Regions from separate parts of the Streptomyces sp. NPDC007896 genome, predicted to be linked through region 2. Evidence: riboswitches for the same ligand, from Rfam matches in the RefSeq annotation. Region 2 holds a riboswitch; each other region holds the start of a gene.
The links. A riboswitch is a leader RNA that binds a small molecule or an ion and turns the genes downstream of it on or off. The one in region 2 is predicted to bind cobalamin.
Positions count from the first base shown of each region.

Region 1: linked by a shared signal. The riboswitch ahead of ACFZDJ_RS00375 (cobalamin biosynthesis protein) and the one ahead of ACFZDJ_RS19010 (CbtB-domain containing protein) in region 2 are both predicted to bind cobalamin.
Region 3: linked by a shared signal. The riboswitch ahead of metE (5-methyltetrahydropteroyltriglutamate--homocysteine S-methyltransferase) and the one ahead of ACFZDJ_RS19010 (CbtB-domain containing protein) in region 2 are both predicted to bind cobalamin.

Region 1 is NZ_JBIBKX010000001.1:69,689-74,169, reverse strand. It holds gene ACFZDJ_RS00380 (cobyric acid synthase) at 1-255, opposite strand, end outside; gene ACFZDJ_RS00375 (cobalamin biosynthesis protein) at 252-1,208, opposite strand; cobalamin riboswitch at 1,308-1,450, opposite strand; gene ACFZDJ_RS00370 (hypothetical protein) at 1,562-1,786, opposite strand; gene ACFZDJ_RS00365 (inorganic phosphate transporter) at 1,799-3,043, opposite strand; gene ACFZDJ_RS00360 (GH25 family lysozyme) at 3,256-4,008, opposite strand; gene ACFZDJ_RS00355 (class II aldolase/adducin family protein) at 4,205-4,481, shown strand, end outside.
Region 2 is NZ_JBIBKX010000005.1:342,449-346,929, reverse strand. It holds gene ACFZDJ_RS19020 (GNAT family N-acetyltransferase) at 1-432, shown strand, start outside; gene ACFZDJ_RS19015 (MFS transporter) at 650-1,984, shown strand; cobalamin riboswitch at 2,060-2,208, shown strand; gene ACFZDJ_RS19010 (CbtB-domain containing protein) at 2,243-2,464, shown strand; gene ACFZDJ_RS19005 (CbtA family protein) at 2,488-3,240, shown strand; gene ACFZDJ_RS19000 (hypothetical protein) at 3,717-4,481, shown strand, end outside.
Region 3 is NZ_JBIBKX010000003.1:335,209-339,689, reverse strand. It holds gene ddaH (dimethylargininase) at 1-47, shown strand, start outside; gene rocD (ornithine--oxo-acid transaminase) at 44-1,294, shown strand; gene ACFZDJ_RS12775 (hypothetical protein) at 1,442-1,741, opposite strand; partial or broken gene ACFZDJ_RS12770 (3-hydroxyacyl-CoA dehydrogenase family protein) at 1,682-1,927, shown strand; cobalamin riboswitch at 2,025-2,248, shown strand; gene metE (5-methyltetrahydropteroyltriglutamate--homocysteine S-methyltransferase) at 2,412-4,481, shown strand, end outside.

The DNA.
Region 1 (4,481 bases), on a different contig from region 2:
CCGGTCGCTGCCCGGCTTGAGCAGCACGGGGTTCATGAGCGCGGTCGGCTCCACCCGGGCGGCCTGCGCCTGCATGGCCTGGGCGCGCCCGATCTCGGCGCCCTCGCGCGTCACGAACGAGTTCAGGGACATGTTCTGCGCCTTGAAGGGCGCGACCTTGACGCCGTGGCGCACCAGCCACCGGCAGATCCCGGCGGTCACGACGCTCTTGCCCGCGTCGGAGGTGGTTCCGGCGACGAGCAGCCCGCCGCTCATGACGTACGCCCCTTCCTGAGAAGCCTCTGTACGAGCAGCCGCCCGCCGGCACTCACGCCGAGGGCGAGCCAGCCGACACGCCGTGACAGCCGTACGGCCCGTTCGATGTCGTCGACCTGCACGGCGCGCCCGGCGCCGTTGAGTTCGGGCCGGTGCTCGACGCGGCCGCCGTAGGAGAGGGTGCCGCCCAGACGCACCCCGAGCGCCCCCGCGAACGAGGCCTCCACGGGCCCGGCGTTGGGGCTCGGATGCTTGACGGCGTCGGCGCGCCAGGCTCGCAGGGCCCCTCGGGGACTGTCACCCGCGAGGGCTGCGAGCACGGCGGTGAGACGAGCCCCCGGCCACCCGGCGACGTCGTCGAGCCGAGCCGAGGCCCACCCGTACCGCCGGTACCTGGGCGACCTGTGACCGACCATCGCGTCAAGGGTGTTGACGGCCCGAAAGCCCACGAGCCCCGGGACTCCGCCCACGGCCCCCCACACCAGGGCGCCCACCACGGCGTCGGAGGTGTTCTCGGCGACGGACTCGACGACGGCGCGCGCGATGCCGTCGGCGCCGAGGGCCTGGGGATCGCGCCCGCACAGATGCGGCAGCCGCTCCCGGGCCGTCTCGATCTCCCCGTCCGCGAGGGCGTCACCGATCGCCCGGGCCTCCCGCCCGAGCGTGGTGCCCCCGACGACGGCCCAGGTGGCGGCGGCCGTCAGCGCGAGGGACGCGGCACGTGAGGGGCGTGCGGCACGGGAAGCGACGGCGGCGAGTCCGGCGGCACCGCCCACACACACGGCGGTCTGCAGCGCGCCCCACCCGCGGTGGTCCCGCCACAGCACCCGCTCCACGGCGCCCGCGCTCCGCCCGAACGCGGCGACCGGATGCCCCCGGCGGGGATCGCCGAGCAGCAGGTCACCGAGGAGTCCGGCGGCGGCGCCGTACGCGAAGACGCGATCGGCACGCACGGGGTCAGCCGACCGTCAGGTCGGGTGGAACCGTCGCTCGCAGGGCACTTGGGCAGCCGCGCATGGCGTTATGTCCTCACTCAGGGTGTCCACGCCCTGGTTCGACGAGACCGGCGGGGAGAGTTCCTGGCTCCCGGGGAGTTCCTTCCCCGGTCACAGTGGCGGGACCGCGCCGGATTCACACCGGCTTCCTCTTCTGTCGCCGTACTTGGCTCCGGCAGTCCACCACGGGTTGGAAGACCCGTCAACTTGCTGTTGACCTGCGCGGGGAGAGTGTGCGAAGGCCCACATACAGGTGGGGTGCGGGACGGTGATCCGTCCCGCACCCCACGCGAAGTGGTGCCCGTTTTGCGCTACTTGCCGACGATCAGGAAGATGCCGTACGCCACCGCCGCGGCGCACGCCGCGAAGCAGACGTACGCGCCGGTGACCGCGAGGGTCGCGGAGCCGCCCTGGGCGGACGCGGACTCGCGCTTGGAGAGGCCGACGATGCCGAGGGTGAAGAGGCCGACAAGGCCGACGGTGGTCACGAGGCTGACTCCGAAGACGGAGCCGAGGGCTGCCCAGTCGATGTGCATGCTGTTCTGTCCTTACACCGTGGCCGGGCGGGTGGGCTCCGCGTCCGGGGACGGGATGGTGGTCTTCAGGTCGCCGGACAGGTCGCCGGTGACGGGGCCCGCGGGCGGCGGGGTGACGGCGGCGATCGCGGCGGTGACGACGCCCGCGGGCTCGGCGTCGACGTCGTTGACGTTGTCGACGGTGACCGGCTGGCGGCGGGAGAGCTTCCAGATGGTGCCGGCGCCGGCGACGAGCAGCGCGCCGGTGAGGACGATGCCCCAGGTGCCCTGCTTGGTCAGGAACTCGGCGGAGGCGCCGGCCAGACCGGCGGCCGGCAGGGTCAGGCCCCAGGCGACGAACATCCGGGTCGCGGTCGACCAGCGGACCACGCCGCCCTTGCGGCCGATGCCCGAGCCCATCACGGCGCCGGAGCAGACCTGGGTGGTGGAGAGGGAGAAGCCGATGTGCGAGGAGGCCAGGATGGCCGTCGCGGCGCTGGTCTGGGCGGCGAAGCCCTGCGGCGGCGCGAGGTCCGTGAGGCCCTTGCCCATGGTGCGGATGATGCGCCAGCCGCCCAGGTAGGTGCCGAGCGCGATGGCCGTACCGGCCGAGACGATGACCCACAGCGGGGGGTTCGAGCCCGGGGCGATGACGCCGCCGGTGACCAGCGCGAGGGTGATGATGCCCATCGTCTTCTGGGCGTCGTTCGTGCCGTGCGCCAGGGAGACCAGGCCGGCGGAGGCGATCTGGCCGGCGCGGTAGCCCTTGGCGGTCGCCTTCTCGTCGGCGCGGTTGCCGATCCGGTACGTCAGCCGGGTGGCCAGCATCGCGGCGAGTCCGGCCACGATGGGCGCGGCGACCGCGGGGATCAGCACCTTGGTGACGACGGTCGAGCCGTTCACCGACGACCAGCCGGCCGACATGACCGCGGCGCCGATCAGGCCGCCGAACAGTGCGTGGGAGGAACTGGAGGGCAGACCCAGAAGCCAGGTCAGCAGATTCCAGAGGATGGCGCCGACGAGCGCCGCGAAGATCACTTGGACGCGTATGCCCTCTTCGTTGATGATCCCGCCGGAGATCGTCTTGGCGACCTCCACGGAGAGGAACGCGCCGACCAGGTTCAGCACGGCGGACATGGCCACCGCCGTCTTGGGCTTCAGAGCGCCGGTCGAGATGGTGGTCGCCATCGCGTTGGCAGTGTCGTGGAAACCGTTCGTGAAATCGAACACGAGAGCGGTGACGATCACGATTCCGAGGAGGAGCGTGATGTGTTCCATTTACCCAGGCTTCTGTTTGGCGTCAGTGGCAGGTGGACCGTAGGCAACCTGAGTGAACGGAAGATGAACTGGGGCGGGCGCTGGGGTGTCTCAAACGGTGGACCGCCCCTCCGCTTGTGATGACCAGTGTGCGGGAGTGGCGGCCCGATGACTTACCAGATGTTCGAACGGAGGCGGAATTTCGGGTTCCGGCGGGGGGTGTTCGAGGGCTTCTAGCCGGTGGCGAACTGCTTGAGCCGGGTCATGGATCCGTTGAAGAGATTCTGGTCACCCGGGAGCGTGCCGCTGTTGTCGTACTGCCAGAACGTCCACGTCGACCAGCCGGCCGGCAACGCGCCCGTGTCCGCGGAGTCGTAGCGGGCGAGCCACAGGGCGTGGTTCTCGGCGAAGGCGCCGCTGCCGCCGGTGCAGGTGTTCCACCAGTGGGTGGTCGTGTAGATGACCGGACGGCGGCCGGTCTCCCGTTCGAGTTCGTCGCTGAACGCCTGGATCCAGCTCACGATCCTGGCCTTGCTCAGGCCGTAGCACTTGTGCTTCTTGTCGTACGGGTTGTACTCCATGTCGAGTGCGGGCGGCAGTGTCCAGCCGTCCGCGCGCCAGGCACCGCCGTTGCGAACGAAGTACGCGGCCTGGGTGGCGCCGGACGACTTGTCCGGCACCGCGAAGTGGTAGGCGCCGCGCAGGATCCCCGCGTCGCGCGCCCCGTCGTACTGCCGGGCGAAGTACGGATTGCGGTACGTGTGGGACTCGGTCGCCTTCACATAGACGAACCGGGCGCCCTTCGCCTTCGCGCTCTGCCAGTCGACGTTCTTCTGGTGCGAGGAGACGTCGTGGCCCTTGGGTTTGGCCGCCGCGGCGACTTGGGCCCCGGCGAGGACGGTCCCCGCGGCGGTGAGCGCCGCCACGGCGGCCGCCGCCGCGAGGACGCGGGCACGACGAAGGAGTGGTTTGTGGTCACGAGCCATGTTTCCCCCCGGAATGGCGACGTGCGTGACAAATCCTCCAGAGGCTATTGGAAGATCGTTGAAAGCCCGTCGATCGCCAGCCAATCACCCCAGCAGGGTGATATGTCCCGCTATGCAGCCTTACGGACGCTTGTCTTCCGCCCTAAAGTGCCCTCGCCGACAGCGGGTTGACGTCCCTGCCTGGCAGGATCACCGCATGGCTGAGCAGCGGCGGGACGCACGGGAAGTGCGGGACGTGGGGGAGAGCGCGCCGGGCGCGCGCGAGCGGGAAGTGGCGGCCGCGTGGGACGAGCTCGTCGCGACGGCCCGCCGGACGGTGGCCGACGGTCTGGTCGTCGGTACGTCGGGCAACCTCTCCGTCCGGGTCGGCGACACGGTCCTGGTCACACCGACGGGAGTGCCCTACGACCGGCTGAGGCCCGAAGACGCCGTCGGTGTGGACCTCGAGGGCCGGCAGGTCCTCGGTTCGCTCG
Region 2 (4,481 bases):
GCGGTGTACGACCGCCAGGGCCGCCACCTCGGCGACCGCAGCACGTTGCTCCTGGACGAGGACGCCGGGCAGCCCATCGGTTTCGCGCTGCGGTACCGGCATGGCGACACGCTGTATGCGCGCGTGGCTGGTTTCGACTACTCGGTGCCCAACATGGCCGACTATTTCAACCTGGTCTTCTACCACCCCATCGAGTCGGGCGCCGGTCGCACCGTGCGGGCGATCCACCTCGGTCTGGGCACCTTCCAGGCAAAGCTGGCGCGCGGCGCCCAGCCTCATCCCCTGTACAGCGTGTTCGTCGGAGTGGACCGGCCGTTGGCGGCGGACGGGGCGAAGGTCCGCGAACGCAACCGGGCCGAGGCGGAGGCGTTCGGCGCCGAGTACGGCCAGTACGTGGTGGGTGGGTTGAACACCGACGACTGGCTGCTGTGAGCAACGGGAGGAAGGCACATGCCTGAGGTGAGGCACTTGGAGACGATCGACGACATCGACCGGGAGGCCTGGGACGCGCTCGCGCCGGGCAGTTGCTTCTACCAGAGCCACGCCTGGCTGCGCGGTCAGGAGCGGCCCGAGTTCGCCACCCCGGGATACCTCACGGTCGAGGCCGACGGCCAACTCCTCGCCGGGACGCCGTACTACGACTTCCCGTATCCGAATCCTGATCGCGGACAACAAAGACTTCCGCAACATCTGGCTGGGAGAAACCTCGGCGCATTTCGGCGGACAGCTGACCAGTTTTCTCCTACCCTTGATCGCGGTCACCCACCTCCATGCCGACGGCACGGGGGTGGGACTCGTGTCGGCGGTGCAGTTCGTCCCCGTCGTGGTGCTCTCGCTGGTCGCGGGCGTCATGGTCGACCGGTATCCGCCGCGCCGCACCCTCGTCACCGCGAGTGCCGCCCAGGGCGCGGCGTTGGCGGTGCTAGCCGCGTTCCAGGCGGCCGACGGGCTGAACTTCGGCCAACTTCTCACCGCCGCCGCCGTGATCGGTGTCGCCACCGTCTTCTACGAAGTCGCCTACCAGTCCACGCTGCCCAGGCTCCTGCCGCTGAACTCCATCGCCGCGGCCAACGGCCTGCACCAGGCGACGTATTCGGTCAGCACCCTCGCCGGTCCCGCCGCGGCCGGCTTCCTGGTCGGCCAGTTGGGGGTGTCGCCGACCCTGACGGTGGCCGCCGCGTGCTCCGCCGGTGCCGCCGTGAGCGGTCTGCTGCTGCGGGGCGTCAAGGCCCCCGAACAGCCTCGTGAGCCGGCGCTGAAGGCGATCGGCTCCGGGCTCCGCTACACCTGGTCCCTGCGCCCGATCCGGGACCTGTGCGTTCAGGCCGGCCTGTCGAATCTGCACGAGAAGGCCTTTCTGACCGTCTTCCTGGTGTTCGCCGTCCGTGATCTCGACATGAGCGGCACCACGGTGGGCGTGATCACCGGCATCGGCAGTGTGGGGGCCCTGATCGGTTCGCTCTGCGCCACCCGGCTCACCCAACGGTGGGCCGTCGGCGGTGTGCTGGCCCTGGGTGCGGTGCTGGCCGCGGTGGGTCTGCTGCTCGTACCCGCCGTCAGCCGGGTAGGCGGGTACGTCGCCGTGCTCGCGTCGGTCGCCATGATGGTGAACGGCTTCGGTGTCGCGCTGTTCAACGTGTTCGCCGTCAGCCTGCGGCAGGCCATTCCGCCGGAGCACCAGATCGGCGCGGTGACCGCGAGCTACCGCCTCGTCGCCCTGGGCACGCTGCCCCTGGGAGCCGTCGTCGGCGGTGCCCTGGCCGACGCCCTGTCACCCGGCACGGCCCTGTGGGCCGTTGGGGTCTCCTACCTCGTCGTCTCCTTCTGGCTCACGTTCTCCCCCCCTCCGCGGGGCTCGCACGCTGGAGGAGGCACAGAAGCTCGGTCGTACGACGGGCACGCCCGAGTCCCAGGACGCGGACCGGTCCCCCTCGGTCTGAGAGCGGGGCCGGGCCCGAACTCAACTGGGTTCCGCCACCGCTGACCCGCTGTTCACTCGGGAGCGGCCACCTGGTGCGAGAGGAAGATCACGCCAGGTGGCGCGGTCTTGGCCCCGCACCCGACACGCGGTACGGTCGGTGCGATATCGATGACGGCAAGACGGAAGCCGGTGGGAAGCCGGCACGGTCGCGCCACTGTGAACGAGAGACTCCAGCCCGCTGGGACCTGTCGTGAGTCAGACCCGTAGCCGTCGTCCAGTGCACCACCGAGATGGGACGCGAACTCCCGAGGAGGTCCTGCCATGGCGCAGACCGTCGCCCAGCCGACAACCACCACCCCCGTCGTTCCCGCCAAGCTGCCGCTCAAGGCGATTGCTCCGTGGGCGGTCTTCTTCGGCATCCTGATGCTCGTCCTGCTGTACTTCGTCGGTGCCGAACAGGGCGCCACCTCCGTCGTCTCCGGCTCGGACGTCCACGAGTGGGTGCACGACGCCCGCCACCTTCTCGGCTTCCCCTGCCACTGACCGAGGGGAACCCCAGCACTCCCATGAACTCCGCAACGGTAAGAAATCTCCTCGTGCGGGGCATGCTCGCCGGCCTCGGTGCCGGCCTGCTCGCCCTGGTTGCCGCCTACTTCCTCGGTGAGCCGAACGTCGACAGCGCGATCAGCTTCGAGGAAGCCCACTCCCACGAGCACGAGATGGAGATCGTCTCCCGTTCCCTGCAGTCCACCGCCGGTCTCGCCACCGGCGTTCTGGTCTACGGCGTCGCCTTCGGCGGCATCGCCGCGCTCGCCTTCTCCTTCGCGCTCGGCCGTGTCGGCCGCTTCAGCCCGCGGGCGACCGCACTGCTGCTGTCCGGCTGCGCGCTGCTGGCCGTGTACGTCGTGCCGTTCCTGAAGTACCCCGCCAACCCGCCGTCGGTCGGCAACCCCGACACCATCGGCAAGCGGACCACCCTGTACTTCCTGATGATGGTGCTCAGCGTGCTCCTCGCGATCGCCGCCACCATCCTGGGCAAGCGGCTGGCACCCAGGATCGGCACCTGGTACGCCACCGTCGCCGCGGTGGCCGCCTTCGCCGTCGTGATCGGTCTGGCGTACGCGTTCCTGCCGGTCATCAACGAGGTGCCGAAGGACTTCCCCGCCACTCTGCTGTGGCGGTTCCGTCTCTCCGCGCTGGCCATCCAGACCGTTTTGTGGGGCGGATTCGGCCTGGTCTTCGGCGAGTTGGCCGAGCGGTTGCTGAATCCCAAGCCGGTGACGGCCGCCGCGAGCCGACGGGTCGCCGTTCCCAGCTGACATGACCCGACACCCGAGTGAGGGCCCACGGAACCATCCGGGGGCCCTCTCGCGTTTTCCGGGCATCGACGCCGGCTGATAGCTGAACTGCTGCGTCGTCACCGGGACCTGGCTTCCTGAACCGTCGCGGCCGTGCGGGACCCCGTCTCGTAAGTCCCTTACAGCCCGGGAGTGTTCCGTGGAGGAAGTGCGCAACCGGTGAAGGATTGACGGGAGTTGTCAAAAGTTGGAAGAATCCAGCTCGCTTCGCCGCGTCTGAAGTGAGCGAAGCGACACGAGTGGCTTGGGCGGCATGCCTTCCGTCGGTTCTTCCGTCGGTTCTTCCGTCGGTTCTTCCGTTGGTCCGTGCGCCGGTTCTTGCATCGGGTCATCCAGTTCTGCCGTCCGCGTCGGTCACTCGCGCGCAATCACCTCCCACACATTCGAATTCACAGAGGCTCATCTTGTCGCGTTCGCAACACTCCAGAACTCTGGCTGTGCTCGCCGCAACCGCATTCGCCGCCGCCGCCGTGCCCGTGCTCGGCGCAGGGGTGGCCAGTGCCACGACCGCCGGGGCGTGCGAGTCCGCCACGGTCCAGTACCGCATCGTCGGCGCGGACGGAAACGTCGTGGGTGCCGACTGGACCTCGCAGGGCGGGTTCCATCTCTGGGACACCGTTCCCGGCAGCGTCCAGGTCCGGCTGGCCCCGGGCCAGACCGTCGGGGAGGGCTGCAAGTACCCGGTGTCCCTCGCCGAATACACCACCGAGGGGCCGAACTGGTACGTCTCCGGGCACCAGAGCCTGGTCGACAAGGCGACGGTCTACCTCACCGCCGACGACGTCGCCGGTACGGACGACGCGAAGCGGACCTGGCAGAAGCTGAGCGTGAAGACGCCGGACTGCTACGGCCAGATCGACCTGTACGGCGATGACATCACCTACGACGGCAAGACGGGGGAGGGACACGGCCCCGTGCCCTACGAGCCCGACAACGTCGTCACCCCCTACCACCTCATAGCGGCGTGGAACGGAGGCGAACAGCCGTGCACCCCCGGCCCGTCGGACTCGCCCACCCCGACGCCGTCGGAGTCGAACCCGACCACTCCCGCCACCCCGGTCACGCCCACGACTCCCGCGGGCGGACAGCCTCCCGCCGAGGAGACGACCCCGCCTCCGACCAGCCCCAAGCCCTCCACCACGCCTCCCACGACGCCGGACGTGCCCCCGCTGGAGTCGACGCCGCCCGCCACCCCCAAGCCG
Region 3 (4,481 bases), on a different contig from region 2:
AGGCCGGCGGTGGCATCAAGTGCTGCACCCAGGAGATCCGCTCATGACCGCTCCCGCCCGTACGCTCGCGTCCTCCGCCGCCGGTCCGCGCTCCTCCGCCGACCTGATCCGCGCCGAGGAGCCCGTCCTCGCGCACAACTACCACCCGCTTCCCGTGGTCGTCGCCCACGCCGAGGGCACCTGGGTCGAGGACGTCGAGGGGCGCCGCTACCTCGACATGCTGGCGGGCTACTCGGCCCTCAACTTCGGCCACCGCAACCCGGTGCTGATCGACGCGGCCCACCGTCAGCTGGACCGGCTGACGCTCACCTCGCGCGCCTTCCACAACGACCGGCTGGCCCAGTTCGCCGAGTCGCTGGCCGAGTTGACCGGCCAGGACATGGTCCTGCCCATGAACACGGGCGCGGAGGCGGTGGAGAGCGCCATCAAGGTGGCCCGCAAGTGGGCGTACGAGGTGAAGGGCGTCGCACCGGACCGGGCGACGATCGTGGTGGCCGCGGACAACTTCCACGGCCGTACGACGACGATCGTGAGCTTCTCGACGGACGAGACGGCCCGCGCCGGATTCGGCCCCTTCACCCCTGGCTTCCGTGTCGTCCCGTACAACGACCTCGCCGCGCTGGAAGCGGCCGTCGACGAGACGACCGCGGCCGTGCTGATCGAGCCCATCCAGGGCGAGGCAGGCGTCGTCATCCCGGACGACGGTTACCTGACCGGTGTCCGCGAGCTGACCCGGCGCGCCGGCTGTCTGTTCATCGCGGACGAGATCCAGTCGGGCCTGGGCCGCACGGGCACCACGCTCGCCGTGGAACACGAGGAGGTCGTCCCCGACCTGCTCCTCCTGGGCAAGGCGCTCGGCGGCGGCATCGTGCCGGTGTCGGCGGTGGTCGGCCGCCGGGACGTGCTCGGGGTGCTGCGGCCCGGTGAGCACGGCTCGACCTTCGGCGGCAATCCGCTGGCCGCGGCGGTCGGCTCCGCGGTCGTCGGACTCCTGGAGACCGGCGAATACCAGAGCAGGGCGGCCGAGTTGGGCGTGGTCCTGCGGGGCGGTCTGACGGCGCTCGTGGGCCGGGGCGTGGAGGGCTTCCGCTCTCGGGGGCTGTGGGCGGGCGTCGACATCGACCCGGCCATCGGCACCGGGCGCGAGATCAGCGAGGGCCTGATGCGCGAGGGAGTTCTGGTCAAGGACACCCACGGATCGACGATCCGACTGGCCCCGCCGCTGACCATCACCGGCGAGGAACTCCAGTCCGCCCTGGGCGCCTTGGAGAAGGTGCTGACACAGGGGGTCTGACACCGGCGCCGGCAGCCGCCGACGCCTTGGTGGGCACGCCGCGCTCCCCTCGCCCGGCCGCACCACCGACGGGCGCCTGCCCCGGAACACCGGGGCAGGCGCCCGCGCCGCTCTGCCATCGACCTGTTGAGGAGTGCAGACAGGCGATCACTCGGCGGCGGGCTCTGCGAGTTGCTCGGCCGCGGTCGTGTTGCCCTGCTCGGCGAGGCGTCGCAGCTCGTCCATGTTGTCCTGCTCCGTGGCGAGTTCGATCAGCTGGTCGGTGGCCGTGACATTGCCGCTGCCCGATAGGCGGCGCAGTTCTTCGAGGTCGCCTTGCTCTGCGGCGAGTTGGATGAGCTCGACGGTTGCGGTGGGGTTGTCCGCGTCCGCGAGGCGGCGCAGTTCGTTCGGGTCGCCGAGTTCGGCGGCGAGTTCGACACGGGTAGGGAACTGGGCTGCGTCCACCCCATGGGCCCGCTGAAGCCGGCCGACCTGATCGGCCTTGACACCGTCGCCTCGATCGCGGAGTCCCTGTACGACGAGTTCAAGGAACCCCTCTACGCGCCGCCCCCGCTGCTCCAGCGGATGGTGGAGGCAGGGCTGCTGGGCCGCAAGACCGGCCGCGGTTTCCACGTGTACGGCCAGGAGTGAGCATCCTGGCGCGACCGGGCCGAGGGGCCCTGACCGCGTGTCCCAGCTCACCGTCCGAATGCCGGACCTGATCCGCCGCGCCGGGTGAGCGCCCCATAGGCTGGTCTGTGCAACTGGTTCGCCCCGTCCGCCAGGCGGGATGCGTCGCAAGAGGGAACCCGGTGGGAATCCGGGACTGCCCCGCAGCGGTGAGTGGGAACGACCGCCGTCATACGCACTGGGTCCGGTGAACAGGACCTGGGAAGCGACGGCTATTAGGTGTCCTCCGTACGGAGGACGTGCCCGCGAGTCCGAAGACCTGCCCGTTGCCCGCGCCCGACCCCTCGTGCGCGGACATCCCGGTGACCTCGTGGGCGGGTCGGCGTACATATCGGGCGGACGACCGCGCTGTGCCGCGTGAGGTCGTTTCCGTCCGGTTCGTCACCCCTTCGCGCCCTCGTCCCGTCCCGGGATCCCAGGGAGATATCTCGCGAAGGAGATTTCCGTGACAGCGAAGTCCGCAGCCGCGGCAGCACGGGCCACCGTGTACGGCTACCCCCGCCAGGGACAGAACCGGGAGCTGAAGAAGGCGATCGAGGGCTACTGGAAGGGCCGCGTCGACGCCGATGCCCTCCGGGCCACCGCCACCGAACTGCGCCGCACCAACTGGCGGCAGCTGGCCGAGACCGGCATCCACGAGGTACCCACCGGCGACTTCTCGTACTACGACCACGTCCTGGACACCAGCGTCATGGTCGGCGCGATCCCCGAACGCCATCGCGCCGCCGTCGAGGCCGACGCGCTGGACGGCTACTTCGCGATGGCGCGCGGCACCCAGGACGCGGCACCGCTGGAGATGACGAAGTGGTTCGACACCAACTACCACTACCTGGTGCCCGAGTTGGGTCCGGACACCGTCTTCACGGCCGACTCCACCAAGCAGGTCGCCGAGTTGGGCCAGGCCCTCGCCCTCGGCCTCACCGCCCGCCCCGTTCTCGTCGGCCCCGTCACCTACCTGCTGCTCGCCAAGCCCGCGCCGGGCGTCGCCGCGGACTTCGACCCGCTGACGCTCCTCGACCGGCTGCTGCCCGTGTACGCCGAAGTCCTCGCCGACCTGCGCACGGCCGGCGCCGAGTGGGTGCAGCTCGACGAACCGGCCCTGGTCCAGGACCGTACGCCCGCCGAGCTGAACGCCGCCGCACGCGCCTACCGCGACCTGGGAGGGCTCGCCGAGCGACCGAAGCTGTTGGCCGCCTCGTACTTCGACCGGCTCGGTGACGCGCTGCCCGTGCTCGCCAAGGCTCCGGTGGAGGGTCTGGCGCTCGATTTCACCGAGGCCGCTGCCGCCAACCTGGACGCGCTCGCCGCCGTGGGCGGCCTGCCCGGCAAGCGCCTGGTCGCCGGTGTCGTCAACGGGCGCAACATCTGGGTCGACGACCTGGAGAAGTCCCTCACCACCCTCGGCACCCTGCTCGGACTCGCCGACCGGGTCGACGTGGCCGCCTCCTGCTCGCTGCTGCACGTCCCGCTCGACGCCACCGCCGAACGCGCCATCGAGCCGCAGATCCTGCGCTGGCTCGCGTTCGCCCGCCAGAAGACCGCCGAGATCGTCACCCTCGCCAAGGGCCTCGGGGGCGGCACCGACACCATCGCGGCCGAACTCGCCGCCAACCGGGCCGACCTGGCCTCCCGCGCCGGCTCGGCGCTCACCCACGACCCGGCGGTACGCGCCCGCACCACCGCCGTCACGGACACCGACGCCCGCCGCGCCCAGCCCTACCCCGAACGGGCCGCCGCCCAGCGCGCCCACCTGCGTCTGCCCCTGCTGCCGACCACCACCATCGGCTCCTTCCCCCAGACCACCGAACTGCGCACCGCGCGGGCCAACGTGCGCGCGGGACGGATCGACAGCGCCGGGTACGAGGAGCGCATCAGGGTCGAGATCGGCGAAGTGATCTCCTTCCAGGAGAAGACCGGCCTCGACGTCCTCGTGCACGGCGAGGCCGAACGCAACGACATGGTCCAGTACTTCGCCGAACAGCTCACCGGCTACCTCGCCACACAGCACGGCTGGGTCCAGTCCTACGGCACCCGTTACGTACGCCCGCCGATCCTGGCCGGCGACATCTCCCGCCCGGAACCGATGACCGTGCGCTGGACGACGTACGCCCAGTCCCTCACCAGCAAGCCGGTCAAGGGCATGCTCACCGGCCCTGTCACCATGCTCGCCTGGTCCTTCGTCCGCGATGACCAGCCCCTCGCCGACACCGCCCGACAGGTCGCCCTCGCCCTGCGCGACGAGGTGAACGACCTTGAGGCGGCCGGGACTTCGGTCATCCAGGTGGACGAACCCGCGCTGCGCGAGACCCTGCCACTGCGCGCCGGCGACCGTCCGGAGTATCTGGCGTGGGCCACCGAGGCGTTCCGCCTCACCACCGCGGGCGTACGGCCGGACACCCAGATCCACACCCACATGTGCTACGCCGAGTTCGGCGACATCGTCCAGGCCATCGACGATCTCGACGCCGACGTCATCAGCCTCGAGGCCGCCCGCTCCCACATGCAGGTCGCCCGC